DNA from 3 places in the Pseudomonas sp. PF05 genome. Region 1 is predicted to be linked to each of the others. Evidence: predicted binding sites of a transcription regulator. Region 1 holds the regulator's gene; each other region holds the start of a gene.
The links. Region 1 encodes sigma-54, which starts transcription at its own class of promoters, with help from an activator protein. Its sites were predicted from a motif close to ANTGGCATNNANNTTGCTNT; they were not measured.
Positions count from the first base shown of each region.

Region 1 (10,119 bases):
CCGAGACCTCAAGTTATGGATTGTGGCCGGCACGTTGCCGTTGCCACCGGTGGACCAGCCCGAGGCCAGGTCCCATGCCTGTTCGTTGCTGGTCGACGACCAGGGCCAGATCGTGGCGCGCTACGACAAGCTGCACCTGTTCGATGTGGATGTGGCGGACAATCGCGGGCGCTATCGCGAGTCGGATGACTATGCTTATGGCGCTAACGTGGTGGTTGCCGATACCCCCGTGGGTCGGGTGGGCCTGACGGTCTGTTATGACTTGCGATTCCCGGAGCTCTACAGCGAGCTGCGGGCTGCCGGGGCCGAGCTGATCACGGCGCCGTCGGCGTTTACCGCGGTGACCGGCGCGGCCCATTGGGACGTGCTGATCCGCGCCCGGGCCATCGAAACCCAGTGCTACGTGCTGGCGGCCGCCCAGGGCGGGGTGCATCCGGGGCCGCGGGAAACCTTTGGCCACGCCGCGATTGTCGACCCGTGGGGCCGTGTGCTGGCACAACAGGATCAAGGTGAGGCCGTGCTGCTGGCCGAGCGCGACAGCAGCGAACAGGCGTCCATCCGGGCGCGCATGCCGGTGGCCAGCCATCGGCGCTTTTTCTCGCAGGGCGCTCGACAGCGGCCTGTTCAAGACGACGAATTCAAGGCGTAAATCATATGAGCGGGTTGTTGTCCTCAGTCAGTGAACACCTTCTAGCCCCCGGCGGCGTGACCCTCGAAAGCCTGCAAGGCGTGCTGGGCGATCTGGCCGGCCCGGGCATCGATGCGGCCGACCTGTATTTCCAGGGGCAGATCTCCGAGTCCTGGTCGCTGGAAGACGGCATCGTCAAGGAAGGCAGTTTCAACCTCGACCAGGGCGTGGGCGTGCGCGCCCAGTCCGGGGAAAAGACCGGTTTTGCCTACAGCAACGCCATCACCCTCGAGGCCCTCGGCGCTGCGGCCCGTGCGGCCCGCTCGATCTCCCGCGCCGGGCAGAATGGCACGGTCCAGGCGTTCAGCAGCCAGGACGTGGCACAGTTGTATGCGCCGGATAACCCGCTGGAAGTCATGAGCCGCGCCGAAAAGGTCGAGCTGCTCAAGCGCATCGACGTTGCCACCCGTGCCCTCGACCCGCGCATCCAGCAAGTGTCGGTCAGCATGGCCGGGGTCTGGGAACGGATCCTGGTGGCTTCCACCGACGGCGGCCTGGCGGCGGACGTGCGGCCGCTGGTGCGGTTCAACGTCAGCGTGATCGTCGAGCAGAACGGTCGCCGCGAGCGCGGTGGCCATGGCGGCGGTGGGCGCACCGACTACCGTTATTTCCTCAGCGAAGACCGCGCCATGGGCTACGCCCGCGAAGCGCTGCGTCAGGCGCTGGTCAACCTGGAGGCCATTGCGGCCCCGGCAGGTACGTTGCCGGTGGTACTGGGGTCCGGTTGGTCCGGCGTGCTGCTGCACGAAGCAGTCGGCCACGGCCTGGAAGGCGATTTCAACCGCAAGGGCAGCTCGGCCTACAGCGGGCGCATGGGGGAAATGGTCGCCTCGAAACTCTGCACCATTGTCGATGACGGCACCCTGGCCGGGCGTCGCGGCTCCCTGAGCGTCGACGATGAAGGCACCCCGACCGAATGCACCACGCTGATCGAGAACGGCGTGCTCAAGGGCTACATGCAGGACAAACTCAACGCCAGGCTGATGGGCGTGGCCCGTACCGGCAACGGTCGCCGTGAGTCCTACGCGCACTTGCCGATGCCGCGCATGACCAACACCTACATGCTGGGCGGCCAAAGCGACCCGGCGGAAATCATCGCCTCGGTGAAAAAAGGTATTTATTGCGCCAACCTCGGCGGTGGCCAGGTGGACATCACCAGCGGCAAGTTCGTGTTCTCCACCAGCGAGGCCTACCTGATCGAGGACGGCAAGATCACCGCACCGGTCAAGGGCGCGACCCTGATCGGCAACGGGCCGGAGGCGATGAGCAAGGTGTCGATGGTCGGTAACGACCTGGCGCTGGACAGCGGCGTGGGTACGTGCGGCAAGGACGGGCAATCGGTGCCGGTAGGCGTCGGCCAGCCGACCCTGAAGATCGATGCGATTACCGTGGGTGGCACGGGCGGATAAGCATGTACACGAACTCCCAGGAGCCATGTAGAAACCATGTTGAAGCTACGTAGAAGCTACGTAGAAGCTATGTAGGAGCCGTGTAGGAGCTGTGTAGGAGCTGTGTAGGAGCTGTCGAGTGCAACGAGGCTGCGATCTTTCCCCAGACACTTAAGTCTCAAGCGAAAGATCAAAAGATCAAAAGATCAAAAGATCGCAGCCTACGGCAGCTCCTACAGAACGGATGAAACTCAGCGCAGGCCGCGTTGGGTTTCGTCCAGCTCACGGATGTACTTGAAGATTTTACGGCTCGAGGCTGGTGGCTTGTTCTGCGCCAGTTCGTGCTGGGCCTGACGGATCAGGGAGCGCAATTGCTGACGATCAGCCTCCGGGTAGTCGATGACGAATTTTTCCAGCACGCCGTCGTCGCCTGCGATCAAGCGATCGCGCCAGCGCTCCAGATTGTGGAAACGTTCGTTGTACTGTCGGGTGGAGGCATCGAGTTGATCGAGCAGGACCAGGATGGCGTCAGTGTCCTGATCGCGCATCAGTTTGCCGATGAATTGCAGGTGCCGTTTACGCGCGATATTCGCGGTGTGCTTGGGCGCATCGGCCAGGGCCCGGCGCAAGGCGTCGGTCAACGGCAGTTTGGCCAGCAAGTCAGGCTTGAGTGTTGTCAGGCGCTCGCCGAGGTCAACCAGAGCATGCAGCTCGCGTTTGACCTGGGATTTGCTTTTTTCACCCTCGTAGAGGGAGTCGTCGTAAGAATCAACCATGGTGGCAGTCCGCAAAGAAACGCCGCCATGATAACCAGTCGGGGGCCGCTTGTCCGGCCCGGTCGCTCGATGGCCATCACCGAAAAGAGAATTTGAGTGGAGAACACCATGAGTGCAGTTCAAAGCGTCGGCCCGCAAGCATTGCCGGCACTGCAGGAACAAGTCGAGCAGATCCTTGCCGAGGCCAAGCGCCAGGGCGCCAGTGCCTGTGAGGTGGCGGTGTCCCTGGAACAGGGCCTGTCGACGTCGGTGCGCCAGCGTGAGGTGGAAACCGTCGAATTCAATCGCGACCAGGGGTTCGGTATCACGTTGTACATGGGCCAGCGCAAGGGCTCGGCCAGCACCTCGGCGAGCGGCCCGGAGGCGATTCGCGAAACCGTCGCCGCGGCACTGGCGATTGCCAAGCACACTTCAGAAGACGAAGCCTCGGGCCTGGCCGATGCCGCGCTGATGTGCAAGGAGCTGCGCGACTTCGACCTGTTCCACGCCTGGGACATCACCCCCGAGCAGGCCATCGAACAGGCACTGCGTTGCGAAGCTGCGGCATTCGAGGCCGACAGCCGGATCAAGAACGCCGACGGCACGACGCTCAATACCCACCAGGGCTGCCGGGTCTATGGCAACAGCCACGGTTTCATCGGCGGTTATGCATCGACCCGCCACAGCCTCAGTTGCGTGATGATCGCCGAAGCCGACGGCCAGATGCAGCGCGATTACTGGTACGACGTGAGCCGTCAGGGCGCCTTGCTCGCGGACCCTGTGAGCATTGGCCAGAAAGCCGCGCAACGGGCGGCCAGCCGCCTGGGCGCGCGCCCGGTGCCGACCTGTGAGGTGCCGGTGTTGTTTTCGGCCGAGCTGGCTGGTGGCTTGTTCGGCAGCTTCCTGTCGGCGGTGTCCGGCGGCAACCTGTACCGCAAGTCGTCGTTCCTCGAGGGAGCGCTGGGCCAGAAGCTGTTCCCGCAATGGATGACCATCGACGAGCGTCCACACCTGATGCAGGCCATGGGCAGCTCGGCGTTCGACGGCGATGGCCTGGCCACTTACGCCAAGCCGTTCGTGGAAAACGGCGAGCTGGTGTCCTACATCCTCGGTACCTATTCGGGCCGCAAGCTCGGCATGCCGAGCACCGCCAATGCCGGCGGCGTGCATAACCTGTTCGTGACCCATGGCGAAGAAGACCAGGCCGCCTTGCTGCGGCGCATGGGCCGGGGGCTGCTGGTGACCGAACTGATGGGCCACGGCCTGAACATGGTCACCGGGGACTATTCCCGTGGCGCGGCGGGTTTCTGGGTCGAGAACGGCGAGATCCAGTTCCCGGTCCAGGAAGTGACCATCGCCGGGAACATGCGCGACATGTTCAAGCAGATCGTAGCGGTGGGCAACGACCTGGAGCTGCGCAGCAACATCCGCACCGGTTCGGTGTTGATCGAGCGTATGACGGTGGCGGGTAGCTAACGCTCAGCGCGTAAAAAAGCGCGTCATCCACTGGATGACGCGCCTTTTTTTGTGCCCAATGAATCCGCCTTGGGACCTGGGCAGTTATTCGCCTTCGTCGAAATATCGGTTGATCAGGTCCACCAGCGCGTCCATCGCTTCCTGTGCCTGTTCACCTTCGGTGAGCAGGTGGATCTTGGTGCCCTTGCCGGCGGCGAGCATCATCATCGCCATGATGCTTTTACCGTCGACCGCAGTCTCGGGCGTGCGGCCAACCCTGATGGTGGTGTCCTTGAACTGGCCCGCGACTCCGACGAACTTGGCCGACGCTCGGGCATGCAAACCCAGCTTGTTGATGATTTCAATTTCCTGAGCAGGCATCGCGATGTGAATCCTTTAGCTGAGGTCGCGGTGGCGAACCTGGACGTTCTTCAGGGATTGTTGCAGGAGTTGACCCAGGCGTTCGGTCAGGTAGACGGAGCGGTGATGTCCACCGGTACAACCGATGGCAATCGTGACATAGGCGCGGTTGCTCGCGGCAAAGCGGGGCAGCCATTTGAGCAGGTAGCTGGAGATGTCCTGGTACATTTCCTCGACATCCGGCTGGGCGGCCAGGTAATCGATCACCGGTTGGTCGAGCCCGGATTGCTCGCGCAATTCCGGTTTCCAATAAGGATTGGGCAGGCAGCGCACATCGAACACCAGGTCGGCGTCTACGGGCATGCCACGCTTGAAACCGAACGACTCCACCAGGAACGCCGTGCCCGGCTCAGGCTGGTTGAGCAGGCGCAGCTTGATCGTGTCGCGCAACTGATACAGGTTCAGGTGCGTGGTGTTGACCTTCAGGTCCGCCAAGTCGGCGATCGGCCCCAATAGTTGGCTTTCATCCTCGATGGCTTCGGCCAGGGAGCGGTTGGCATTGCTCAGCGGGTGGCGCCGGCGGGTTTCGGAAAAACGCTTGAGCAGTGTCTCTTCATCGGCATCCAGGTACAGCACGTCGCACTGGATATGCCGGCTGCGCACTTCCTCGAGCAGTTCAGGAAAACGCGACAGGTGGCTTGGCAGGTTACGCGCATCGATGGAGACCGCCACCAGTGGCTGCGCCAGCTCGGTGTGGATCAGGGCGCGCTCGGCCAGTTCCGGCAGCAGGCCGGCGGGCAAATTGTCGATGCAATAGTAGCCGCTGTCCTCAAGCACGGCGAGGGCCGTGCTTTTACCGGAGCCGGAGCGGCCACTGACAATGATCATGCGCATTTTTAATGACCGTTCTGCTCGTCCAGGACCACCTGGTACAACGCTTCGTTGCTTGGTGCGCTGCGCAGTTTTTCGCGCACTTCCTTGCGGTCCAGCATGCTGGCAATCTGGCGCAGCAGCTCGAGGTGCGCATCGGTCGCCGCTTCGGGTACCAGCAATACAAACAGCAGGTCGACCGGGGCGCCGTCGATGGCGTCGAAATCGATAGCCGTTTCAAGGTGCAACAGCGCGCTGATCGGCGCCTCACAGCCCTTGAGACGGCAATGGGGGATGGCGATGCCGTTGCCAAAACCGGTGGAACCGAGTTTTTCACGGGCAACCAGGGCCTCGAAGACGTCCTGCATGACCAGATCAGGCACCTCGCGGTGGATCAGGTTGGCAATGTGTTCGAGGGCTTTCTTTTTACTGCCGCCCGGCGCGTTCACTTGGGAACGGCCGGGGGTCAGGATGGTTTCTAGTCGGATCATGGATTGGGGGGGTTAACGACCGGTCGCGCCCTGGAGGAGGCTCTGGGTCTTTTCCTTATGCTTTTTGAGTTGGCGATCCAGCTTGTCGGTCAGCAGGTCAATCGCGGCATACATGTCTGTGTGCTCTGCGTTGGCAACCACTTCTCCGCCGGGAATATGCAGCGTGGCTTCGATTTTCTGCAGCAGTTTCTCGACGGTCATCGTGACTTGCACGTTGGTGATCTTGTCGAAATGCCTCTCCAATCGGTCGAGTTTTTCGCCGATGTAGGTGCGCAGGGGTTCGGTCACTTCCAGTTGGTGTCCACTGATGTTGACTTGCATACAGCTTCTCCTTCGTTGCCAGTGCATAAAGCGGCAGGCAGACATGCCTGCCACTGGAACGCTGTGGCGTGGCCTGTTACATCAACCGCTTGCGTTCGCTCGAAGGCGCGATCCCGAGGGATTCGCGGTATTTGGCGACGGTACGGCGGGCCACCTGAATGCCTTGTGCCTCCAGTAAACCAGCGATCTTGCTGTCACTCAACGGCTTTTTCTGATTTTCCGCGGCCACCAGTTTTTTGATGATCGCGCGGATGGCCGTGGACGAGCATTCGCCGCCTTCGGAGGTGCTGACGTGGCTGGAGAAAAAATATTTCAATTCATAGATGCCCCGGGGGGTATGCATGAATTTCTGGGTGGTTACCCGGGAAATCGTCGACTCGTGCATGCCCACTGCCTCGGCAATGTCATGCAGGACCAACGGTTTCATCGCTTCATCGCCATACTCCAGGAAGCCGCGCTGATGCTCGACGATCTGGGTGGCCACTTTCATCAGGGTTTCGTTGCGGCTTTGCAGGCTCTTGATGAACCAGCGCGCCTCCTGCAACTGGTTGCGCATGAAAGTGTTGTCGGCGCTGGTGTCGGCGCGCTTCACAAAGCCGGCGTACTGGGCGTTGACCCGCAGCTTGGGCACCGATTCCTGGTTGAGCTCCACCAGCCAGCGGTCGTTGTGCTTGCGCACGATTACGTCTGGAACCACGTATTCGGGCTCGGTGGATTCGATCTGCGAGCCGGGGCGCGGGTTGAGGCTCTGCACCAGTTCGATCACCTGGCGCAGCTCATCTTCCTTGAGCTTCATGCGACGCATCAACTGGCTGTAGTCGCGACCCCCCAGCAAGTCGATGTAGTCGGTGACCAGCCGCTTGGCTTCGGCCAGCCACGGGGTCTTGGCGGACAACTGGCGCAGTTGCAGCAACAGGCACTCGCCCAGGTTGCGGGCGCCGATGCCAGCCGGTTCGAACTGCTGGATGCGATGGAGGACGGCTTCGATCTCGTCCAGCTCGATGTCGAGCTCGGGATCGAAGGCTTCGAGGATTTCTTCGAGGGTCTCGTCCAGGTAGCCCTGGTTGTTGATGCAATCGATCAGGGTCACGGCGATCAGGCGATCGGTGTCGGACATCGGCGCCAGGTTCAGCTGCCACAGCAGGTGGCTTTGCAGGCTTTCGCCGGCGGAGGTGCGGGTGGTGAAGTCCCACTCGTCGTCATCGCTGCTCGGCAGGCTGCTGGCGCTGGTCTGATAGACGTCTTCCCAGGCCGTGTCCACGGGCAGTTCGTTGGGGATGCGTTCGTTCCATTCGCCATCCTCGAGGTTGTCCACCGTCGGGGCGGCTTCCTGGTAGGTCGGTTCCGGGATTTCGGTGTTGGTCTTCTGCTCGACGTTGTCGGCCAGTGGGTCGGTGTTGTCGAAGTCGTCGCCTTCTTCCTGGCGTTCGAGCATCGGATTGGACTCCAGGGCCTCCTGGATCTCCTGTTGCAGGTCCAGGGTCGACAATTGGAGCAGGCGGATGGCCTGTTGCAGCTGCGGTGTCATCGTCAGCTGCTGGCCCATTCTCAAGACTAGCGATGGTTTCATGGCAGGGGCTTAACACCTTATTCGCCGGCGCACATGCGCCATCCACTACAGGGCGCCGAAGCGCCAAACTTAAGCAAATTATATGCCTGAAACTGAAGTGTTTGCCTAGGGCGTCGCCATAATAAAATGAAACGACGCTCTAACGATTCGCCAGACACTTTGGCTTACAGGCGGAACTCATGGCCCAGATACACTTCCTTGACCAGGTCATTGGCCAGGATCGCTGCGGAGTCGCCTTCGGCGATCAGCTGGCCGTCATTGACAATGTAGGCGGTTTCGCAGATATCCAGCGTCTCGCGCACGTTGTGGTCGGTGATCAGCACGCCGATCCCCTTGGCCTTGAGGTGATGGATGATCTGCTTGATGTCGCCCACCGAGATGGGGTCCACGCCGGCGAACGGTTCGTCGAGCAGGATGAACTTCGGTGCGGTGGCCAGGGCGCGGGCGATTTCCACGCGGCGCCGCTCGCCCCCGGACAGGCTCATGCCCAGGTTGTCGCGAATGTGGCTGATGTGGAATTCCTGCAGCAGGCTTTCCAATTCCTGGCGACGACCGGCCTTGTCGAGTTCCTTGCGGGTCTCGAGGATCGCCATGATGTTGTCGGCAACCGACAGTTTGCGGAAGATCGACGCTTCTTGCGGCAAATAGCCGATACCTGCCTTCGCCCGGCCGTGCATCGGCTGGTGGCTGACATCCAGGTCGTCGATCAGTACGCGACCCTGGTCGGCCTGGACCAGGCCGACGATCATGTAGAAGCAAGTGGTCTTGCCCGCGCCGTTGGGGCCGAGCAGGCCGACGATCTGGCCGCTGTCGATGGACAGGCTGACATCACGCACGACTTGACGGCTCTTGTAGCTCTTGGCCAGATGCTGAGCTTTCAGAGTTGCCATTACTGGGCCTTCTGCTCGTCGGTTTTCTTTTTCGGTTGGATCACCATGTCGATCCGCGGACGCGACTCGGTCACCTTGCTGCCGGTGGCGCGACCGGCGCTTGCCAGCTTCTTGACTGTGTCGTAGACGATTTTCTCGCCCTGGGTGATGTTGTTGTCCTTGTCGATGACCTTGGCGCGGTCGATCAGGACCACGCGATCCTTGGAGGCGTGGTACTGGATGGTGACCCCGTAGCCCTGCACAGGCTTGGTATCGCCGGCAGTTTGCAACTGCTCGAAATAGGCCAGGTTGCCCACCGAGGTCACCACGTCGATGTCCCCGGCCGGAGTGCGGGTGATGGTCACGGTATTGCCGGTGACCTTCATCGAGCCCTGGGTGATGATCACGTCACCTGTGTAGGTGGCGACACCTTTCTTGTCGTCGAGCTGGGCATCGTCGGCCTGGATGCGGATAGGTTGGTTGCGGTCGTCGGGAAGAGCCCAGGCGCTCGCGCTTCCCAGTGCTGCGCCCAGACTGAGCAAAATAGGGAGGGTTTTAGCGAGCTTCATACTGTCCTCTTACGTTCGATAGCAGGTGTATCCTGCTTTCCTTCAAATACGCTTTCATTCCCGTGCCGGTCGACACACCCCCGGCGCCGTCGATTCTAACGGGTTGCTCGGTCTGCGCATATTCTTGCTGTGGGAACACGGTCATGCGCGTGCTGGTGATGATGGTCGTACGGTTTTTCTCGTCGGTTCGGGCGATGCGCACCGAGTCGATCAGTTCCACTTCGGTGCCGCCGGAATTGACTTCGGCGTGCTCGCTCTGCACATGCCACGGAAACTCGGTGCCGCGGAACATGTTCAGGTCGGGCTTGGTGACCAGCGTAATGTCAGTGGCCTTTACGTGGTCGACCTTGTCGGACGTCATCTCATATTGCACTTTGCCGTCGGGCAGGTACTGCAGGGTATGCGTGTTGGTCGCGTACCAGTCGATCTTTTCCTCGATCTGGGTCGCAGGTCGGTCGAGAAACCGTTCGGGGCTGATGTTCCAGTAGCCCACCGCAGCGAAAATCGCCGCGATACAGCCGAACACCACGATGGTGCGAATCTTCTTGCTCAGCATAAATGGCTCACAGGTACGCGGCGTTGGCCGCTTCGAGGCGGCCCTGGGCGCGCAGGATCAGTTCACAGAATTCGCGGGCCGCACCTTCGCCGCCTCGCGCCGTGGTGACGCCGTGGGCATGCTCGCGCACGAAGCTGGCCGCGTTGGCGACTGCCATGCCCAGGCCTACTCGGCGAATCACCGGCAGGTCTGGCAGGTCGTCACCGAGGTAGGCCACCTGTTCATAG
Region 1 is NZ_JBWLPW010000011.1:138,031-148,149, reverse strand. Features, by position in the region: gene AC09SL_RS19310 (carbon-nitrogen hydrolase family protein) at 1-649, shown strand, start outside; gene tldD (metalloprotease TldD) at 655-2,097, shown strand; gene yjgA (ribosome biogenesis factor YjgA) at 2,328-2,852, opposite strand; gene pmbA (metalloprotease PmbA) at 2,961-4,307, shown strand; gene AC09SL_RS19290 (HPr family phosphocarrier protein) at 4,392-4,667, opposite strand; gene rapZ (RNase adapter RapZ) at 4,683-5,540, opposite strand; gene ptsN (PTS IIA-like nitrogen regulatory protein PtsN) at 5,543-6,007, opposite strand; gene hpf (ribosome hibernation-promoting factor, HPF/YfiA family) at 6,020-6,328, opposite strand; gene AC09SL_RS19270 (RNA polymerase factor sigma-54) at 6,405-7,898, opposite strand; gene lptB (LPS export ABC transporter ATP-binding protein) at 8,063-8,788, opposite strand; gene lptA (lipopolysaccharide transport periplasmic protein LptA) at 8,788-9,336, opposite strand; gene lptC (LPS export ABC transporter periplasmic protein LptC) at 9,323-9,892, opposite strand; gene AC09SL_RS19250 (KdsC family phosphatase) at 9,900-10,119, opposite strand, start outside.

Region 2 (10,119 bases), on a different contig from region 1:
ATCTTCTGGGTCAGCAGGAACGGCAACGCGGCAAAGATACACACCACCAGCCAACTGCTGACGGTCAGCAAGTACATGTCGCGCGGGCGCAGGTGGATGTGTTCCGGGCGCCCGGGAAGCACCAGGGCCAGGCCGGCGAGGAAGGTGATCATGCTCGACCAGAGGAACGACGGCAGGTCGCCGGTGCGCTCGAAGACCACCAGGGTGGCCATGGGCACGACCATGAAGATCGCCAGGGTGATCAGGAAGATGCCGATGATGAAACCAATGATCCGCAGGGTCGGCAACGCCATGAAGTCCGCTCAGGCTGAAAGGGAAGGGCGCCATTCTACCTGCGGCAAGCATCCTGTAAACCGGCACCCGGCGCCAGTTGGCGCCAGGTCGCGGAATTTGCGCTAACGAACTCGCCGCACAGCCACTAGAATAGCCGGACATTTTTTCAGGAGGTGGCCGATGCAGGCTCTCGACGCTTTGCTCAACCGTGTTTCCGTCCCGCGCCTGGTGGACCCGGCCCCCACGCCCGAACAGCGCGAACTCATGTTCGCTGCGGCCATGCGGGCGCCGGATCACGGCCAGTTGCGGCCATGGCGTTTTTTGACGGTCGAAGGGCAGGCGCGGCATCGCATGGGCGAACTGCTGGCCGAAGCCGCGCGGTTCAATGACCCGCTGGTATCGGAAGCCGTTGTGGAAAAGGCCCTCAATGGCCCCTTGCGCGCGCCCCTGGTCGTAGTGGTGATTGCCCGTCTGCAGGACCATTTCAAAATCCCCAAATCCGAGCAACTGCTGGCGGCTGGCTGCGCGGCCCATGGCATCTTGTTGGCTGCGTATGCCCAAGGGGTTGGCGGCGTGTGGCGCACCGGTGAACTGGCGTACTCGCCGCAGGTGGCCAGGGGGCTTGGCCTTGAAGACGGGGAAGAGGTGATCGGTTTCCTCTACCTGGGCACACCGCAGAAAGAAGCGCGCACGGCGCCGAAAGTGGAAACTGCAGAATTTGTCAGCGAGTGGACAGGCCTGTAGGAGCTGCCGAGCGAAGCGAGGCTGCGATCTTTTGATCCTGATCTTTCGCTCGGAACTCGATTTATAGAGGAAAGATCGCAGCCTCGTTGCACTCGACAGCTCCTACACACCGTCCAGCGGGAGCAAGTGGCCTTACTTGCAAACGTCTGCAATCGCCTCGGCCAGCAGATCCAGGCGCGTGGCGTCGATGCCGGCCACGTTGGCCCGGCCGGTGCCGACCATGTAGACACTGTGGCGCTCGCGCAGGTGCTTGACCTGCTCTGGCGTCAGGCCGGTGTAGGAGAACATCCCGCGTTGCACGCCGATATGGGCGAAGCGCTCGCGCAAGCCATGGGGTTCGAGGGCCTCCAGCAAGCCGCTGCGCAATTGCGCGATGCGCAGGCGCATGGCCTGGACTTCATCGGCCCACAGGCTTTTGAGTTCCGGGTTGCCGAGAATGGTCGCCACCACGGCTGCGCCATGGTCCGGCGGCGTCGACCACAGGTTGCGGGCGATGTTTGCCAGTTGGCTGCGGATGTCCACCAGCTTCTCGGCATCCCGGGCGCAGACGATCAATGCACCCGTACGATCGCGGTAGAGGCCGAAGTTCTTCGAGCAGGAACTGGTGACCAGCACCTCCGGCAACGCATCGGCAAACAGCCGGACCGCCCAGGCGTCCTGCTCCAGCCCATCGCCAAAGCCCTGGTAGGCGAAGTCGATCAGCGGTAGCAGGTCGCGGCTGCGCACCACCTCCAGCACCTGACGCCATTGCTCATGGGACAGGTCGAACCCGGTGGGGTTATGGCAACAGGCGTGCAGCAGCACCACATCACCTTTGGGCGCCTGGTTCAGCGTCGCCAGCATTGCTTCGAAATCCAGGCGGTTATCAGCGCCCACGTAAGGGTAGTGACTGACCTTGACCCCGGCCGCGGCGAAGATGGTTTCGTGGATCGGCCAAGTCGGGTTGCTCAGCCATACGCCACGGCCCGGCAGGCATTGGGCGATGAAGTCGGCACTCAGGCGCAGCGCACCGGTGCCGCCCGGTGTCTGGGTGGCGCCGGCACGTCTTGCGCTGATCAGCGGAGAGTCGGCACCCAGCACCAGCTCATTGATCAACTGGCCGAACGCGGCGTCGCCATGGCCGCCGATGTAGGTCTTGGTGGTCTGGCGATCCACCAGCCGCTGCTCGGCCTGTTTCACTGACTGAAGAATCGGCGTCAGGCCCTGGGCATCCTTGTAGACACCCACGCCCAGGTCGAACTTGCTTGGGTTGCTGTCCGCCGCGTAGGCCTCCATCAGGCCGAGAATCGGGTCGCCGGGTACCCGGCCGATGGCATCGAAATGCATTACTTGCGGCCCTCGGCGGTCTTGGCCACGTCATCGGTGCGGGCGGCCATGATGAAGTCGTTGCGGTGCAGGCCCTTGATGGAGTGGCTCCACCAGGTCACGGTGACTTTGCCCCATTCGGTGAGCAGGCCTGGGTGGTGGCCTTCGGCCTCGGAAATTTCACCCACAGCGTTGGTGAACGCCAGGGCGTGCTTGAAGTTCTTGAACAGGAAAACTTTTTCCAGTTGCATTACGCCGTCGCGCACTTCGATGTTCCAGTCGGGGATCTGCTTGATCAGTACCGGCAGTTCTTCGTCGCTGACTTGTGGGGCGTCGGCGCGGCAGGCTTCGCAATGGGCTTGGTTCAGAGTGTTCATGGTGTGTTCCTGGATCGAATATTTGAAAACGTCGATGCACCCACGCTAAAGCAAAGCCGCGTTGTGCAACAGACTCAATTGAGATTAAAAGACGCGGTTCACGCAGCCTTTGGTGGGAATTTCGGGGCGTGCAAGCCCAGTTCCCGACCGCGCTTGACCATGCCCATGATGTCTTCGTGGGCCAGGTCGAACAGGCGCTTGAGTTCTGGCAGCACGAAATACACCGGTTGCAGGATGTCGATGCGATACGGCGTGCGCATGGCTTCCAGTGGATCGAAGGCTTGATGCTCGGGCTCGTTGGACAGGCAGTACACGGTTTCCTTGGGCGAGGACAGGATGCCGCCACCGTAGATGCGCCGGCCCTGTGGGGTTTGCACCAGGCCGAACTCGATGGTCATCCAATACAGGCGCGCCAGGTAGACGCGTTCTTCCTTGGAAGCCTGTAGGCCGAGTTTGCCGTAGGTGTGGGTGAATTCGGCAAACCAGGGGTTGGTCAGCAATGGGCAGTGGCCGAAGATCTCGTGGAAAATGTCCGGCTCTTGCAGGTAGTCCAGTTCTTCCCGGGTACGAATGAAGGTTGCCACCGGAAACTGCTTGCTGGCGAGCAATTCGAAGAAGGTCTGGAAGGGGATCAACGCCGGCACCCGGGCAACCTGCCAGCCCGTGGTCTCGCCCAGCACTTGGTTGATTTCGCCCAGTTGCGGGATACGGTCGTGGGGCAGGCCAAGCTTGTCGATGCCGTCCAGGTATTCCTGGCACGCACGGCCTTCGATGACTTTCAGCTGGCGGGTGATCAGCGTATTCCACACCGCATGTTCTTCGGCGGTGTAGTGGATAAAACCTTGCGCATCGGGCTCGCGGGCCACGTACTGCGTCTGCTTCATGCTGTTCTCCTGCTGATTTCCCTCTCGGGGAAGACGTGTTGTTGTTATGTCCAGCGATGTATTAGAGATAACCCGAAGCAGGGAGATGTGCAGCACTCTGACAAAGGTGGGATGGGTAAAAGAATGGCAAATTCGTAAAGTTTTCGTTACGAATTGACGGGTGCGCCGATGTTATCGGGATTTTCTTGTGGGAATCTGCCTATAGCTGTCACATAATCTTGACAGTTATTTCCGCTGCCGGTCGGAAACCCTCATGGCAAAGGCCGGGCTGCGCCGTAGGAGCTGCCGAAGGCTGCGATTTTTTGATCCTTTCGCTTGGGATTCAACTGTCTGGGAAAAGATCGCAGCCTCGCTTCGCTCGGCAGCTCCTACAAGCGGGAACAAGCTCCCTTCCCACGAGTTTCCAATACACATCGGGCCTTTTCATGCGCATCAAAGTCCATTGCCAGAACCGCATCGGCATCCTGCGGGACATCCTCAACCTGTTGGTGGAGTACGGCATCAACGTCGCCCGGGGGGAGGTGGGCGGCGAGCATGGCAACGCGATCTACCTGCACTGCCCAAACCTGATCAACATCCAGTTCCAGGCGCTGCGTCCGAAATTCGAAGGTATCGCCGGGGTATTTGGCGTCAAGCGTGTAGGGCTGATGCCCAGCGAGCGTCGGCACATGGAACTCAACGCCTTGCTCGGCGCTTTGGAATTCCCGGTGCTGTCCATCGACATGGGCGGCTCCATCGTTGCGGCTAACCGAGCGGCGGCGCAGTTGCTCGGGGTGCGAGTGGACGAGGTGCCGGGGATTCCCCTGTCCCGCTATGCCGAGGATTTCGACTTGCCGGAACTGGTGCGGGCCAACCAGTCGCGCATCAACGGCCTGCGGGTCAAGGTCAAGGGCGATGTGTTCCTGGCGGACATCGCGCCGCTGCAATCGGAACACGACGACAGCGAAGCCATGGCCGGTGCGGTGCTGACGCTGCACCGGGCCGACCGGGTGGGCGAACGTATCTATAACGTGCGCAAACAGGAATTGCGTGGCTTCGACAGTATTTTCCAGAGTTCGAAGGTCATGGCGGCGGTGGTGCGCGAGGCCCGGCGCATGGCACCGCTGGACGCGCCGCTGTTAATAGAAGGTGAAACCGGTACCGGCAAGGAACTGCTGGCCCGCGCCTGTCACCTGGCGAGCCCGCGCGGGCAATCGCCACTGATGGCGCTCAACTGTGCCGGGCTGCCGGAGTCCATGGCCGAGACCGAGCTGTTCGGCTACGGCCCGGGGGCCTTCGAGGGTGCCAGGGCCGAAGGCAAGCTCGGCCTGCTGGAACTGACCGCCGGCGGAACGCTGTTTCTCGATGGTGTCGGGGAGATGAGCCCGCGCCTGCAAGTGAAACTGCTGCGCTTTCTGCAAGACGGTTGCTTCCGGCGCGTCGGCAGCGATGAAGAGGTGTACCTGGACGTCAGGGTGATCTGCGCCACCCAGGTCGATTTGTCCGAACTCTGCGCCCGGGGTGAATTCCGTCAGGACTTGTACCACCGCTTGAACGTCCTTTCCTTGCACATCCCACCGCTGCGCGAATGCCTCGATGGCCTGGCGCCGCTGGTGGAACATTTCCTCGACCAGGCCAGCCGCCAGATCGGCTGTGCCCTGCCCAAGCTGGCCCCGGCGGCGATGGACCGTCTCAGTCACTACCACTGGCCGGGCAACGTCCGGCAGTTGGAAAACGTGCTGTTCCAGGCCGTTTCCCTGTGCGACGGCGGCACGGTGAAGGCTGAGCATATCCGCCTGCCGGACTACGGCGTGCGCCAACCCCTTGGCGATTTTTCCCTTGAGGGTGGGCTGGACGAGATCGTCGGGCGTTTCGAGAAAGCGGTGCTGGAGCGCTTGTACTCCGAGCACCCCAGTAGCCGGCAACTGGGCAAGCGGCTGGGGGTTTCCCATACGACCATTGCCAATAAGTTGCGCGAATATGAGGTCGGCAAGGAGCCCGGAGCGTAATCAATTGCGGTGCGGTTGCCGGATGGGTAAACCTTTGCCTTGCAGCGGCACGACACCGCCGGTTTTTCGTCTTCGATACATTTGCACAATCGCTTCCAGAACCTCCAGGCCCTTTGTTTACCGGGTCCATCAGCGCCAGAAAAAAGTTGGTCTGCAAATTGCTTGAGGCTGTGCAACACAGCAGTGGGCGGCAAACGTCCGGCATGCAGAGGAACGACAGTGGACAAGTACCTTTATGTGGCAATGACCGGCGCCAGCCAGAACGCACTGGCGCAGCGGGCCCATGCCAACAACCTGGCGAACATCTCCACCAATGGTTTTCAGAAAGACCTGGAGCAGGCGCGCTCGATGCCGGTGTTCGGCGACAGCTTTCCGGCGCGGGCGTTTGCCATGTCCGAACGGCCTGCCACGGACTTCACTCCGGGGGCGCTGGTAGAAACCGGTCGTGACCTCGATGTGGCGGTCAGTGGGCCGGGCTGGATGGCCGTGCAGAACCCCGATGGCGGTGAAAGCTACGTGCGCACCGGCAGCCTCAATGTTGACGCCTTGGGCGTGCTGCGCGCCGGCAACGGTATGCCGGTGATGGGCAACGGCGGTCCGATCGCCGTGCCGCCAGAGCAGAAGATCGAAATCGGCCAGGACGGCACCATCAGCATCCGCGCCATGGGCGAAGGCCCGCGGGTGATGGCTGAAGTGGACCGCATCAAGCTGGTCAACCCGGACCTCAAGAACATGACCAAGGGCCTGGATGGTTCGATCCGGACCAAGGACGGCCAACCGGCGCCCATTGATGCCAATGTGCAGTTGGTGTCGGGTTTCCAGGAGGCGAGCAACGTCAATGCCGTGGATGAAATGACCTCGGTGCTGGCCCTGGCCAAGCAGTTCGAGCTTCACGTCAAGATGATGAACACCGCCAAAGAAGGCGACGAGGCCATGGCTCGGGTCTTGCAGATCTAACCATTAACTAAAGCGTCGCGCCGAAAAACAGGCGTACGAGGAGAATCGAATGCTTCCGGCTCTATGGGTTGCCAAAACAGGTCTGTCCGCCCAGGACACCAACCTGACGACCATTTCCAACAACCTGGCGAACGTTTCGACCACGGGTTTCAAACGTGATCGTGCCGAGTTCCAGGACCTGCTGTATCAGGTGAAACGCCAGCCTGGCGCCCAGTCGACCCAGGACAGCGAACTGCCGTCGGGCCTGCAAGTGGGTACCGGTGTGCGCATCGTCGGCACGCAGAAAAACTTCAACGCCGGCAGCCTGCAAACCACCGAGCAGCCCCTGGACATGGCCATCGACGGTCGCGGTTTCTTCCAGATCCTGCAGCCGGACGGCACCACGTCCTACACCCGCGACGGTACGTTCCACCTCGACTCCAACGGCCAGATCGTCAACGCCAGCGGTTTCGCCCTGGAGCCGGCCATCATCATTCCGAACGATGCCCAGACCTTTACCGTGGGCCGTGACGGCACCGTGTCCATCACCGTGGCGGGCAACCCGGCCGCCCAGGTGATCGGCAACCTGCAGACCGCCGACTTCATCAACCCGGCCGGCCTGCAAGCGGTGGGCAACAACCTGTTCCTGGAAACCGCCGCCAGTGGCGCGCCGCAAGTCGGCACCCCGGGCCTGAACGGCTTCGGCACCACGCTGCAGAACACCCTGGAAACGTCCAACGTAAGCACCGTCGAGGAGATGGTCAACATGATCACCACCCAGCGTGCCTACGAGATGAACTCCAAGGTGATCTCCACTGCCGACCAGATGCTCTCGTTCGTTACGCAGAATCTGTAACCGCGTCGCAACGTCCGTCATTACGTAGACAGGGCGGCCCCAGGGTCGCCTGCAACACCAAGAGGTAGGGTCATGAAACGCTTCGTATCTGTTCTGGCACTGAGTGGGGTCACCGCGCTCGCGGGCTGTGTCGCGCCGACACCCAGGCCCAATGACCCGTATTACGCCCCGGTGTTGCCGCGCACGCCGTTGCCGGCTGCGGCCAACAATGGTTCGATCTACCAGGCCGGCTTCGAGCAGAACCTGTACAGCGACCGCAAGGCCTTCCGGGTCGGTGACATCATCACTATCACCCTGAACGAGCGGACCCAGGCCAGCAAGAACGCCAACTCGCAGATCGACAAGACCAGCGAGACCAGCGTTGGCCTGACCTCGCTGTTCGGCTCCAGCCTGACCACCAACAACCCGATCGGTGGCGGCGACCTGAGCCTCAACGCCGGCTACGGCTCCGACCGTGCCACCAAAGGCGACAGCAAGTCCGGCCAGAGCAACAGCCTGACCGGTTCGATTACCGTGACCGTCGCCGATGTGTTGCCCAACGGCATCATCGTCGTGCGCGGCGAGAAGTGGCTGACCCTCAACACCGGTGACGAACTGGTGCGCATCGCCGGCATGGTTCGCGCCGACGACATTGCCACCGACAACACGGTTTCCTCGACCCGTGTGGCCGATGCGCGCATCACCTACTCGGGCACCGGCGCCTTTGCCGATGCGAGTCAACCGGGTTGGTTCGACCGTTTCTTCCTCAGCCCGAAGTTCCCTTTCTAGGTGGCCCCGTTGAATCTTAAACAGCTGTTGATCGGTGCCTTGGTAATGTCGGCAGCCTTTAGCGCTCAAGCCGAGCGTCTGAAGGACATCGCCAGCATTTCCGGCGTGCGTTCCAACCAGTTGATCGGCTACGGCCTGGTCGTGGGCCTGAACGGCACCGGTGACCAGACCACCCAGACCCCGTTCACCCTGCAGACCTTCAACAACATGTTGTCGCAGTTCGGTATCAAGGTGCCGGCCGGCTCCGGTAACGTGCAGTTGAAGAACGTCGCGGCGGTGTCGGTCAGTGCCGATCTGCCGGCGTTCGCCAAGCCTGGCCAGCAGGTGGATATCACCGTTTCGTCCATCGGTAACTCCAAGAGCCTGCGTGGCGGCACCCTGCTGCTGACGCCGCTCAAGGGTATCGACGGTAACGTCTACGCCATCGCCCAGGGCAACCTGGTGGTCGGCGGTTTCGATGCCGAGGGGCGCGACGGTTCGAAGATCACCGTCAACGTTCCGTCGGCCGGTCGCATCCCTGGCGGTGCGTCGGTGGAGCGTGCGGTGCCGAGCGGTTTCAACCAGGGCAACAGCCTGACGCTGAACCTCAACCGTTCCGACTTCACCACCGCCAAGCGTATCGTCGACAAGATCAACGACATGCTCGGCCCAGGCGTGGCCCAGGCCCTCGACGGTGGTTCGGTGCGCGTCACGGCGCCGCTGGATCCGAGCCAGCGGGTCGACTACCTGTCGATCCTGGAAAACCTTGAGGTCGACCCGGGCCAGGCGGTGGCGAAAGTCATCATCAACTCGCGTACCGGCACCATCGTGATCGGCCAGAACGTCAAGGTGTCTCCGGCCGCCGTGACCCACGGCAGCCTGACCGTGACCATCACCGAAGACCCGATCGTCAGCCAGCCGGGGCCGCTGTCCAACGGCCAGACCGCCGTGGTGCCCCGCTCGCGAGTCAATGCCGAGCAGGAAGCCAAGCCGATGTTCAAGTTCGGCCCGGGCACTACCCTGGATGAAATCGTCCGGGCGGTGAACCAGGTCGGCGCGGCGCCGGGCGACCTGATGGCGATCCTCGAAGCCTTGAAGCAGGCCGGCGCGTTGCAAGCCGACCTCATTGTGATTTGAGGGGCGAGCCATGGATATGCGCAAGGGCGCTTTGATCAGCGGGGACTCGGGTTCCTACTCGGACCTGAACCGCTTGAACCAGCTCAAGGTCGGCGACAAGAACAGCGACAGCAACCTGCGTAAAGTGGCACAGGAATTCGAGTCGCTGTTCCTTGGCGAAATGCTCAAGTCCATGCGTTCGGCCACCGAGGCCTTGGGCAAGGACAATCCGATGAACACGCCAGAAGCCAAGCAGTACCAGGAAATGTACGACCAGCAGTTGGCCGTTTCCATGTCCCGCGAAGGCGGTGGTATTGGCCTGGCCGATGTGCTGCTGCGCCAGATGTCCAAGAACAAGCCACTGGCCCCCGGCGAGGCGGCGACCTTGTCGGCTGCCAAGCAACAAGAGGCGCTGGACAAGGTTGCCAAGGCGCCGGTGCCGACACCGCTGGCTGCCGGGACCCTGCCTACTGACGGCCCATTGTCGCGTATCAGTGGCCAGCGTCCGTTGTGGGCTTCGCGGGCCGTGAGTGCATCGCAAGGGGCCGAGGGCGTCCATCGCAACGACATGGAATTGCTCAACCAGCGCCGCCTGGCCCTGCCACCGAAACTGGCCGACCGCCTGCTCGCCGGGCTGGTGCCTTCGGCGGCGGTCAATGCCGATGTGCCTGCGCAGAACGTCCTGACGGATCGCGCCATCGCCGCCGTCAAGCCGGCCACTGGCGACCTGGCCAATGGCGACTGGTTGGCCGCACTCAAGGCCGCCGAGCCGAAAGGCGACATGCAGGTCTATGGCCGCGCCGTGGCACAGCCACCGCTGGCACCGGCCCGCAAGGCCTTCCGCGATGCCGATGAATTCGTCAATGCCATGTTGCCAATGGCCAAGGAAGCGG
Region 2 is NZ_JBWLPW010000001.1:20,448-30,566, forward strand. Features, by position in the region: gene AC09SL_RS00080 (TrkH family potassium uptake protein) at 1-293, opposite strand, end outside; gene AC09SL_RS00085 (NAD(P)H nitroreductase) at 454-1,017, shown strand; gene AC09SL_RS00090 (amino acid aminotransferase) at 1,150-2,343, opposite strand; gene AC09SL_RS00095 (4a-hydroxytetrahydrobiopterin dehydratase) at 2,343-2,699, opposite strand; gene phhA (phenylalanine 4-monooxygenase) at 2,798-3,583, opposite strand; gene AC09SL_RS00105 (sigma-54-dependent transcriptional regulator) at 4,009-5,571, shown strand; gene AC09SL_RS00110 (flagellar basal body rod protein FlgF) at 5,791-6,528, shown strand; gene flgG (flagellar basal-body rod protein FlgG) at 6,578-7,363, shown strand; gene flgH (flagellar basal body L-ring protein FlgH) at 7,436-8,131, shown strand; gene AC09SL_RS00125 (flagellar basal body P-ring protein FlgI) at 8,177-9,247, shown strand; gene flgJ (flagellar assembly peptidoglycan hydrolase FlgJ) at 9,258-10,119, shown strand, end outside.
Region 2: AC09SL_RS00110 (flagellar basal body rod protein FlgF) is a predicted target of sigma-54. The motif match lies at 5,717-5,736, and genes of this name have one in related genera.

Region 3 (10,119 bases), on a different contig from region 1:
CCAGGGCTGGCACCTCTTCCATGCCCTGTTGTTCCTGGGCATGTTGATTGGCGCGCTTGACCAGCGACACCGCTTCATCGACGTCGAAGGGCTTGGGCAGGTATTCGAAAGCGCCGCCCTGGTAGGACGCCACGGCGCTGTCCAGGTCGGAATGGGCGGTCATGATGATCACCGGCAGCCGCGGATGCTGTTCGCGAATCCGCGCCAGCAGGTCCAGGCCGCTGGCGCCAGGCATGCGGATGTCGGAGATGATGACGTCCGGTTGCTGACGCGCCAGGCGACTCATCACCCCATCGGCGCTGTCGAAGCTCTGGGTGGTCATGCCTTCCTGTTGCAAGGCTTTTTCCAGGACCCAACGGATAGAACGGTCGTCATCGACGATCCACACGGTTTCACTACGGCTCATGTCGATGTGGCTCCTTGTTCCAGTGGCAGGAAGATCGAGAAAGTGGTGTGGCCGGGGTGGCTTTCACATTCGATCAAGCCCTGATGCTGACTAATGATGTTCTGGGTAATGGCCAGGCCCAGCCCGGTACCGTCCGGGCGGCCGCTGACCATGGGAAAGAAAATGGTTTCCTGCAGTTCGGCAGGGATGCCCGGGCCGTTGTCGATGATTTCGATCTTGGTCACCAGGCGATGGCGAACATGGCCGATGGTGAACTGGCGCATGGCGCGGGTGCGCAGGCTGATGCGGCCCAGGCGCAGCTCGTTCTGGCTGCTGATGGCTTGCATCGCGTTGCGCACGATGTTCAGCACGGCCTGGATCATCTGTTCGCGGTCGATCAAGACATCGGGAATGCTCGGGTCATAGTCGCGCACCAACGAGATGCAACCCTGGCTTTCGGCTTCCACGAGGCTGCCGACACGCTCCAGCACTTCGTGGACGTTGCACATCGCCAGCGATGGCAGCTTGTTCGAGCCGAGCATGCGGTCCACCAGGTTCCGTAGGCGGTCGGCTTCTTCGATGATGACGTTGGTGTAGTCCTTGAGGCTTTCTTCCGGCAGTTCGCGGGCCAGCAATTGCGCCGCGCCACGAATCCCGCCGAGGGGGTTCTTGATCTCGTGGGCCAGGCCGCGCACCAGCATCTTGCTGGTTTCCTGCTTGGACAATTGCGCTTCTTCCTTGGTGATCCTCAGCAGGCGATCACGCGGGTGGACTTCCAGCAGCAGCAGGGTGGCGCCGTTGTTCAGGATCGGTGTAACCGCGTAATCCACGGTCAGGGTCTGGCCGGTCAGCGCGGTGAGCATCGCTTCGCGCTTGGTGAACGGATGGGCTTGTTCCACCGCCTGGCGCAAGGAGTTGAGCGCTTCAGCGGATTCGGTGAACAACTCGCTGATGAACTGCCCGTGGCTGCGCTGGCCACTGACGGCCAGGAGCATCTCTGCCGCCGGGTTCATGTACTCGAGGCGCAGTTCGGCATCGAGCAGGATGGTCGCGGTGGTGAGGTTGTCGAGCAGCAAGCGGTGTAGTGCGTCGCTAATGGTCATCAGGACCTCTTTTGGAGCGTAGCAACTGGGGATCGGTCCCAAATTGCGCGCGCGATTGATGCGCTGTTGCTAGGAAAATGCAAAAACCAAACCAAGGCTCCGAAAAGAAGCGTTTAGAGCCTCAAAAGGGTGTTTTTCGCCCTGTCGCGTGGCGTTCTGCCAGCTTTTTCGGGTACTTTCGAACCAAAATGGGTTTGGAAACTGAGTAGCGTGCAAGGCTTTGCACCAATATAGTGCGCCAGCCTGAGCGACATCAGAAGAACGGCAAGATGCTGCTTTTTTCTTCTTCAGGCTTTTCGGCGAGGGGGCACTCGGGGCGTTGACCGTAATCGGCCGTGGCGCAGGGTTTGATGCGGCGCTTTTGCGCCAGGGACATGCGTTGCATATGGAAGGGCTGGTTGGCGGTGCGTTCGACGATCCGGTCCTGCTCATCGAGGATTTCTGCCGCCAGGTGATGGGTGCCTCGATCAATGTTGTTCAAGGCAAACACCGGGCTCGGCCCCGCCTCGCCCGTCGGCTGGCCGTCGAGCAGCAGGCGGTAGCGGTGGCCTTTTTTCAGGCCGGGTTCGCTGGTGACGCTGACGATCAGTTCGCCTGCGGTGCTGCGAATCGTGGCGTCCGGCTCGGGTATCAACAGTCGGAGCATTTCGTAATGAAACAGGGGCTCGGGCCGGGTTTCGGTCGTGGGCGCCGAGGTTGTGTCCAGGGGCGGCGCCGGCATCCGGTTGCTGGGCGGCAGTTGGACTTTCTTCGCATTGCCGGGGCGCGGTTGATCGGTGAAGACGCGATTACCCTGGGCATCGATGTAGGTGTAGACCTGCGCCACCCCAGGCAGCGCCGCCAGCGTCAGGCTAAGCGCGAGCAACCAGCGGATCATGGCTGGTGCACCCGCTGCACGGTGAAGGTCACGGTTTCGCTCTGTTGCACGAGCGTGTCCCCGTCGATGACTTGAACCGCCAGGCTGTGCTCGCCCCGATCGATGTTCACCAATTGCAGGCGCGGCACGTTGGACGGCTGGCCGTAGGGTTGGCCATCCAGCAGCAGCCGGAACAGATGCGGGCTGCGCAGGCGCGGTTGAGCCCGCACGCCGACGGTGAAGGTGCCATTGTTGGCACGCAGGGCTTGCTCAGTGGGGATGTCCGTCAGTTCGAGTATCTCGTAGGCATCGCGCGGCTCGTCGCTGTTCGCGGGGGCTGGTGGTGTGTCCGGGCTGGCGGGGGATTGGCGTTCGATGCTGTTGAGTGGCGGCAACTCCACCGTCTGGGCCGGTACGCCTTGGGGTGGCTGGTTGCTGTAGGCGGTGTTGCCGTCAGCGTCGGTGTACTTGTAGATCTGCGCGGCGGCTGGCAGTGCCAGCAGCAGCAACAGAATGATTGAAAAACCACGACCCATGGAAAATCGACCGAAAACGAAAAGTGATGGGTTGCAGCATAGGCCAGGGCGGAGGGTTGGCCCAGTTGTTGTGTTGCATGCGCCTCCTGTGGGAGCGGGCTTGCTCGAGAAGGCGGGGTGCCAGTCGCTGAGGTGTTGAATGTGCTGGCCTCATCGCGAGCAAGCTCGCCCACAGGGGGCCTCAGGATTTTGTGGAGATGCACAGCTCTCCGGTCGCCCGGATCAGGGCGAGCCGGTGCACCGGGTGCTGCTTGTTGTGGTGGGTTGCCTGGGCCAGCCATTGCGGGCACTGCGGGTCGGTGCGGTAGGGGGCGAAGTCGGCCAGTTGTTGCAGCAGGCGTTTTTGCAGTCGATCGAGTTGCGGGCGGATCTGTCCCACCAGGTCCGGGCGTGGGAGGTCCGGGGCCTTGCCGTCCAGGGCCCAGTCGGACAGGTTGATGTACTGCACCATTTTGTTGGCTTCAATTTGGGCGGCGAAAAAAGCTTCCACGGTTTCGCCACTGAGCTTGTAGGTCGGCGCCTGGGCAACGGCGGCGGCAATGACTTCTCGCTCGCGCTGACGGTCTTCTACCGCTTTATGGCTGTCCCATTTGCTCAGCGCCACTTGATCGGCGAGGGCCAGGCGTTCGCCAATGGCGTTAAGCAGCGGGGTAAGGGCCTCAGGGGCGGGCGTCGAGGCGGCTTCGGCGGTGGGGGCCAGCAGCGCGGCGGACAGGGCAAGGCAGAGCTTGAAGCGTGAAGTCATGGGCAGTCTCGTCTTCAGTGGAGGAGCAACGAGGCATCATGCACGTAACCTGCGCGCATAAAAAAGGCCTCCCGAAGGAGGCCTCTTTTTATTCACGCCGTGCGTGGCGGCGTTTACTGGATCAGCAGCTGTAGTACAGCTCGTATTCCAGTGGGTGAACGAAGGTGCGAACCTTGATTTCTTCTTCGCTTTTCAGTGCGATGTAAGCGTCGATGAAGTCATCGCTGAATACGCCGCCCTTGGTCAGGAAGGCGCGGCCCTTGTCCAGCTCTTCCAGGGCTTCTTTCAGGCTGCCGCACACCTGTGGGATTTCCTTGGCCTCTTCAGGCGGCAGGTCATACAGGTTTTTGTCAGCGGCATCGCCAGGGTGGATCTTGTTCTGGATACCGTCCAGACCGGCCATCATCAGTGCGGCGAAGGCCAGGTACGGGTTGGCAGCCGGATCCGGGAAACGCGCTTCGATACGGCGGGCTTTAGGGCTGTTCACGTAAGGAATACGGATCGAGGCGGAACGGTTGCGAGCCGAGTAGGCCAGCATGACCGGGGCTTCGAAGCCAGGTACCAGACGCTTGTAGGAGTTGGTCGACGGGTTGGTGAAGCCGTTCAGGGCCTTACCGTGCTTGATGATACCGCCGATGAAGTACAGGGCGGTGTCCGACAGGCCGGCATAGCCTTCGCCTGCGAAGGTGTTCTTGCCGTCTTTGGAGATCGACATGTGAACGTGCATGCCCGAACCGTTGTCGCCATACAGAGGCTTGGGCATGAAGGTCGCGGTGCGGCCGAAGGCATCGGCAACGTTGTGTACGCAGTACTTCAGGGTCTGGACTTCGTCAGCCTTCTTGACCAGCGTGTTGAATTTCACGCCGATTTCGTTCTGGCCGGCAGTTGCCACTTCGTGGTGGTGAACTTCGACGGTCTGGCCCATTTCTTCCAGTGCGTTGCACATGGAGGTACGGATTTCGTGGTCGAAATCGAACGGTGGAACCGGGAAGTAGCCGCCCTTGATACCTGGGCGGTGGCCTTTGTTGCCGCCTTCCACGTCCTGGTCGGACATCCACGAACCTTGTTCGGAGAAGATCTTGAACATGGAGCCGGAGATATCGGACTTGAACTTGACCGAGTCGAAGATGAAGAACTCAGGCTCAGGACCGAAGAAAGCGGTATCGCCGATACCGGTGGACTTCAGGTATTCCTCGGCGCGGTGGGCGATGGCGCGTGGGTCGCGGTCATAGCCTTGCATGGTCGAAGGTTCGATGATGTCGCAGACCAGGATCAGGGTCGGCTCTTCGGTGAACGGGTCCAGGACGGCCGTTTCGTCGTCCGGCATCAGGATCATGTCGGAGGCTTCGATGCCTTTCCAGCCGGAGATGGAGGAGCCGTCGAACATTTTCCCGATTTCAAAGAATTCGTCGTCCAGCGCATCACGGGCCGGCATGGTCACGTGATGTTGAGTACCTTTGGTGTCAGTGAAGCGCAGATCAATCCACTTGACGTCATGATCTTTGATGAGTTGAACCGACTTCGACATATGTCCTCCGGGTGGCTTCGGGCGGGTAGTGGAGTGCCCTTAGATATGGGTGATGCCGGCGCGAATACTCTGCCAAGGCAACCTGCCTCACAAGGGAGCAAATTGCATGCCAGTGCCCCAGCATGGGTTTTTTGCACCAAATCCACGCTTTTAAAGGCATCAATCAAAGATTGTCAGACAATAACGCACTGCAATGTGGCGTCGTCAATGGATAATGACCTGTTTTGGTGCATGCAAAACCATCTGCACATAAACTGGTTAAACCTTGAGCAATTTCCGCTATAATCCGCGCCCCCCTTTTTCGGCTGGCCGTTCGCGCGCTGTTTTCATGAAACTAATCGTAAAAGTCTTCCCCGAGATCACCATCAAGAGCCGCCCGGTACGGATGCGTTTCATCCGCCAGTTGGCCAAGAACATCCGTGCCGTGCTCCGAGACCTGGACCCGGCCGTGGTGGTGAACGGCGTGTGGGACAACCTCGAGCTGGAAACCCGTGTCAGCGAACCCAAGGCCCTGAAGGAAATGACCGAGCGCCTGAGCTGCATGCCGGGCATCGCGCATTTCCTGCAAGTCGATGAATACCCGCTGGGGGACTTCGACGACATCCTCGCCAAATGCATGCTCCATTATGGTGATGCGCTGGCCGGCAAGATTTTTTCGGTGCGCTGCAAGCGTGCCGGCAAGCACCCATTCAGTTCGATGGATGTGGAGAAGTACGTCGGCAGCCAGTTGCGCCGGCAGTGCGGCGCGGCCGGTATTTCCTTGAAAGACCCGCAGATCGAAGTGCGCATCGAAATTCGCGACCAGCGGCTGTTCGTGATCCACAGCCAGCACAACAGCATCGGCGGTTATCCGCTGGGTTCGCTGGAGCAGACCCTGGTGCTGATGTCCGGCGGTTTCGACTCCACGGTGGCCGCCTACCAGATCATGCGTCGCGGGTTGATGAGCCATTTCTGCTTCTTCAACCTCGGTGGGCGTGCCCATGAACTGGGCGTGATGGAAGTGGCGCACTTCATCTGGAAGAAGTACGGCAGCTCCCAGCGCGTGTTATTTGTGAGTGTGCCGTTCGAGGAAGTTCTGGGCGAGATTCTCGGCAAAGTCGATAACAGTCATATGGGCGTCATTTTGAAGCGTATGATGTTGCGCGCCGCTTCACGAATTGCCGACCGCCTGCAAATCGACGCGCTGGTGACCGGCGAGGCGATCTCCCAGGTGTCGAGCCAGACGCTGCCGAACCTGTCGGTGATCGATTGCGTGACCGAGAAACTGGTCTTGCGGCCGCTGATTGCCAGCCACAAGCAGGACATCATCGACCAGGCCAATGAAATCGGCACCGCCGAATTTGCCCGGCACATGCCGGAGTACTGCGGCGTCATCTCGGTCAATCCGAAGACGGCGGCCAAGCGCGGGCGGGTGGAGCACGAAGAGAAAGAATTCGACATGGCGGTGCTCGAGCGTGCGCTCGAAAACGCCAGGCTGGTGCCAATCGATCGAGTCATCGATGAGTTGGGCCAGGACATACAAATTGAAGAAGTCGGCGAAGCGCTGGCCGGTCAGATCATCATCGACATCCGTCACCCGGACGACGCTGAAGACGACCCGCTGAGCATCGCCGGCATCGAGGTAAAAACGATGCCGTTCTATGCAGTGAACGCGCGTTTCAAGGAACTGGACCCTACTCGCCAGTACCTGCTGTATTGCGACAAAGGCGTGATGAGTCGCCTGCATGCCCACCATTTGCTCAGTGAGGGGCATGCCAATGTGCGCGTTTATCGACCGAGCTAAGTGCCCGGGGCTGTTTGCCTGTGGCCTGCGTCACCGGCCCCCCGACGCCGCCGACAGGCTGTAACGGCTTTGTCGGACTCAACGTAAATCGCTGCCACGACCTGTCAGCACACCGAATCCTCTGATCGAGATACACAAGTGATCGAAAATCTACGCAACATCGCCATCATTGCTCACGTTGACCATGGTAAGACCACCCTGGTAGACAAACTCTTGCGTCAATCCGGCACCCTGGAGCGCAACGAGCTCAACGACGAGCGCGTGATGGACTCCAACGACCAGGAAAAAGAGCGCGGTATTACCATCCTGGCGAAAAACACCGCCATCAACTGGAATGGCTACCACATCAATATCGTGGACACCCCGGGCCACGCCGACTTCGGTGGTGAAGTAGAGCGCGTGATGTCGATGGTCGACTCCGTGCTGCTGCTGGTCGATGCCCAGGACGGCCCTATGCCGCAAACCCGTTTCGTGACCAAGAAGGCTTTCGAAGCCGGCCTGCGTCCGATCGTGGTCATCAACAAGGTTGACCGTCCAGGCGCGCGTCCGGACTGGGTCCTGGACCAGATATTCGACCTGTTCGACAACCTGGGTGCCACCGAAGAACAGCTGGACTTCAAAGTCGTCTACGCTTCGGCCCTGAACGGTATTGCCGGTCTGGACCACACCAACATGGCTGAAGACATGACCCCGCTGTACCAGTCGATCGTCGACGACGTACCGGCGCCGAAAGTCGACCGTGACGGCCCGTTCCAGATGCAAATCTCGGCACTGGACTACAACAGCTTCCTGGGTGTTATCGGTGTTGGCCGTATCGCCCGTGGTCGCGTCAAGCCGAACACCCCGGTGGTTGCCATCGACGCCGACGGCAAGAAGCGCAACGGTCGTATCCTCAAGCTGATGGGTCACCACGGCCTGCACCGCATCGACGTTGAAGAAGCTGCGGCCGGCGACATCGTCTGCATCAGCGGCTTCGAGCAACTGTTCATCTCCGACACCCTGTGCGACCCACTGAACGTCGAAGCGATGAAGCCGTTGACCGTCGACGAGCCAACCGTTTCCATGACCTTCCAGGTCAACGACTCGCCATTCTGCGGTAAAGAAGGCAAGTTCGTGACCAGCCGCAACATCAAGGAACGCCTGGACAAAGAGCTGCTCTACAACGTTGCCCTGCGCGTTGAAGAAGGCGACTCGGCCGACAAGTTCAAGGTCTCCGGCCGTGGCGAGCTGCACCTCTCGGTACTGATCGAAACCATGCGTCGCGAAGGCTTCGAAATGGGCGTGGGCCGTCCTGAAGTGATCATCCGCATGGTGGATGGCGTCAAGCACGAACCGTACGAAAACGTGACCATCGACCTGCCGGAAGAATCCCAGGGCGCGATCATGGAGCAAATGGGCCTGCGCAAAGGCGACCTGACCAACATGGTTCCGGATGGCAAGGGCCGTGTGCGCCTTGAGTACAACATCCCGGCCCGTGGCCTGATCGGTTTCCGTAACGAGTTCCTGACCCTGACCTCCGGTGGCGGCATCCTGACTTCGATCTTCGATCGTTACGACGTGATGAAGTCCGGCGACATGTCCGGCCGTCAGAACGGTGTCCTGGTATCGGTTGCGACCGGCAAGGCCCTGACCTACTCGCTGGAAACCCTGCAAGCGCGCGGCAAGCTGTTCGTCGAGCACGGCCAGGATATCTACGAAGGTCAAATCGTCGGCCTGAACAGCCGCGACAACGACCTGGGCGTGAACCCAACCAAAGGCAAGAAGCTCGACAACATGCGTGCTTCGGGCAAGGACGAAACCATCGCCCTGGTTCCACCGGTCAAGTTCACCCTGGAGCAAGCGCTGGAGTTCGTGCAGGAAGACGAACTGTGCGAAGTGACGCCTAAGTCGATTCGCCTGCGTAAGAAGATCCTTGGCGAAAGCGAGCGTACCCGCGCTGCCAAGAAAAGCGGCAACTGAGTTTCGACTTAGCTAGCAGCTAAAAAAACGCCCCCGGTCGTGAGATCGGGGGCGTTTTTTTATGCCTGGAAGTTATGTGGCGGCTGTCAGGGGCCCTATCGCGAGCAAGCTCGCTCCACAGTGGATCTTCAGTGGATACAGACTTCGTGTGGGAGCGAGCTTGCTCGCGATAACGGTGGTTCAGACACAGCAGAACCAGCAGTCGATCAAAATTTGTCCAACGTCCGCGGATTGCGCTCGCGCTCCACTTCCTTGGGCTTGTAGGCGCAATAGCCTGGCCGTGGTCCAACCCGCGGATGGTTGCGGCAGGTGTCCGGGCGTTTCTCGTAAATGGTGCACAACCGGCTCTTGCGATCCAGATAAAGGCAGTCGTTGTTGCTCATGCGCTGGAGCGTGAAGATCTCGGACTTCTGGTTGTAGCGCTCGACGATCCCTTCCTTTTGCAGGCGCTTGGCGATGTTCTTCGGCGGGTCGCCCAGTTCGAACTCATCGACGATGCCGATGCGGATCAGGTCCTTGATCTTGACCTCCACTGGCAGCGTGCAGCAGCTCGACACACAGGAGCCGCACATCGGGGCGGAGTACTTGGCCCAGGTATCGAGTCGGTCGATCTCCGCGGCGGCGATCAGGTTGGGCTTCATCATCACGGTTTACCAGCATGCATCAGGGCGCGCGATCATACCGGGACTGGTGAAATTTTGAACGACCATCCGCCAGTTTTTTTCATCGCGGCCAAATCCGCCCGGATCGGCACGGCCCCTGCATTCATTCGACCATCCGGCAATTCCCTGGCGGCGATTCTCCGACACTCGGGGAAATCCACCGAACCAAGAGCCTGAACCGTCTGTCAGACCGTCTAGGCTCAGACAATTCCATGCTCGTTCGAGGTCTTATCAATGACTCAAGAACCACTTGTTCGCGAAGCCGAAGTTGCGGCATTTCGCGACGCCGTGTTGACCAAACTCACTTATGCCGTCGGCAAGGACCCGGATCATGCGTTTGATCACGACTGGTTCGAAGCCATCGCCCTTGCTGCGCGCGACCACATGGTCGAACACTGGATGGACCACACGCGACAGATCTACCGCAAGGGTCAGAAGCGCGTCTATTACCTCTCCCTGGAATTTCTCATCGGCCGCTTGCTCTACGACAGCCTGAGCAACCTCGGCTTGCTGGACACGGCGCGCGAGGCCCTGACCGAACTGGGCGTGGACCTGGAGCGTA
Region 3 is NZ_JBWLPW010000006.1:163,940-174,058, forward strand. Features, by position in the region: gene ntrC (nitrogen regulation protein NR(I)) at 1-406, opposite strand, end outside; gene glnL (nitrogen regulation protein NR(II)) at 403-1,488, opposite strand; gene AC09SL_RS12635 (DUF4124 domain-containing protein) at 1,742-2,365, opposite strand; gene AC09SL_RS12640 (DUF4124 domain-containing protein) at 2,362-2,880, opposite strand; gene AC09SL_RS12645 (chorismate mutase) at 3,062-3,625, opposite strand; gene glnA (type I glutamate--ammonia ligase) at 3,747-5,153, opposite strand; gene thiI (tRNA uracil 4-sulfurtransferase ThiI) at 5,482-6,936, shown strand; gene typA (translational GTPase TypA) at 7,075-8,895, shown strand; gene AC09SL_RS12665 (YkgJ family cysteine cluster protein) at 9,102-9,539, opposite strand; gene AC09SL_RS12670 (glycogen/starch/alpha-glucan phosphorylase) at 9,792-10,119, shown strand, end outside.
Region 3: glnA (type I glutamate--ammonia ligase) is a predicted target of sigma-54. The motif match lies at 5,248-5,267, and genes of this name have one in related genera.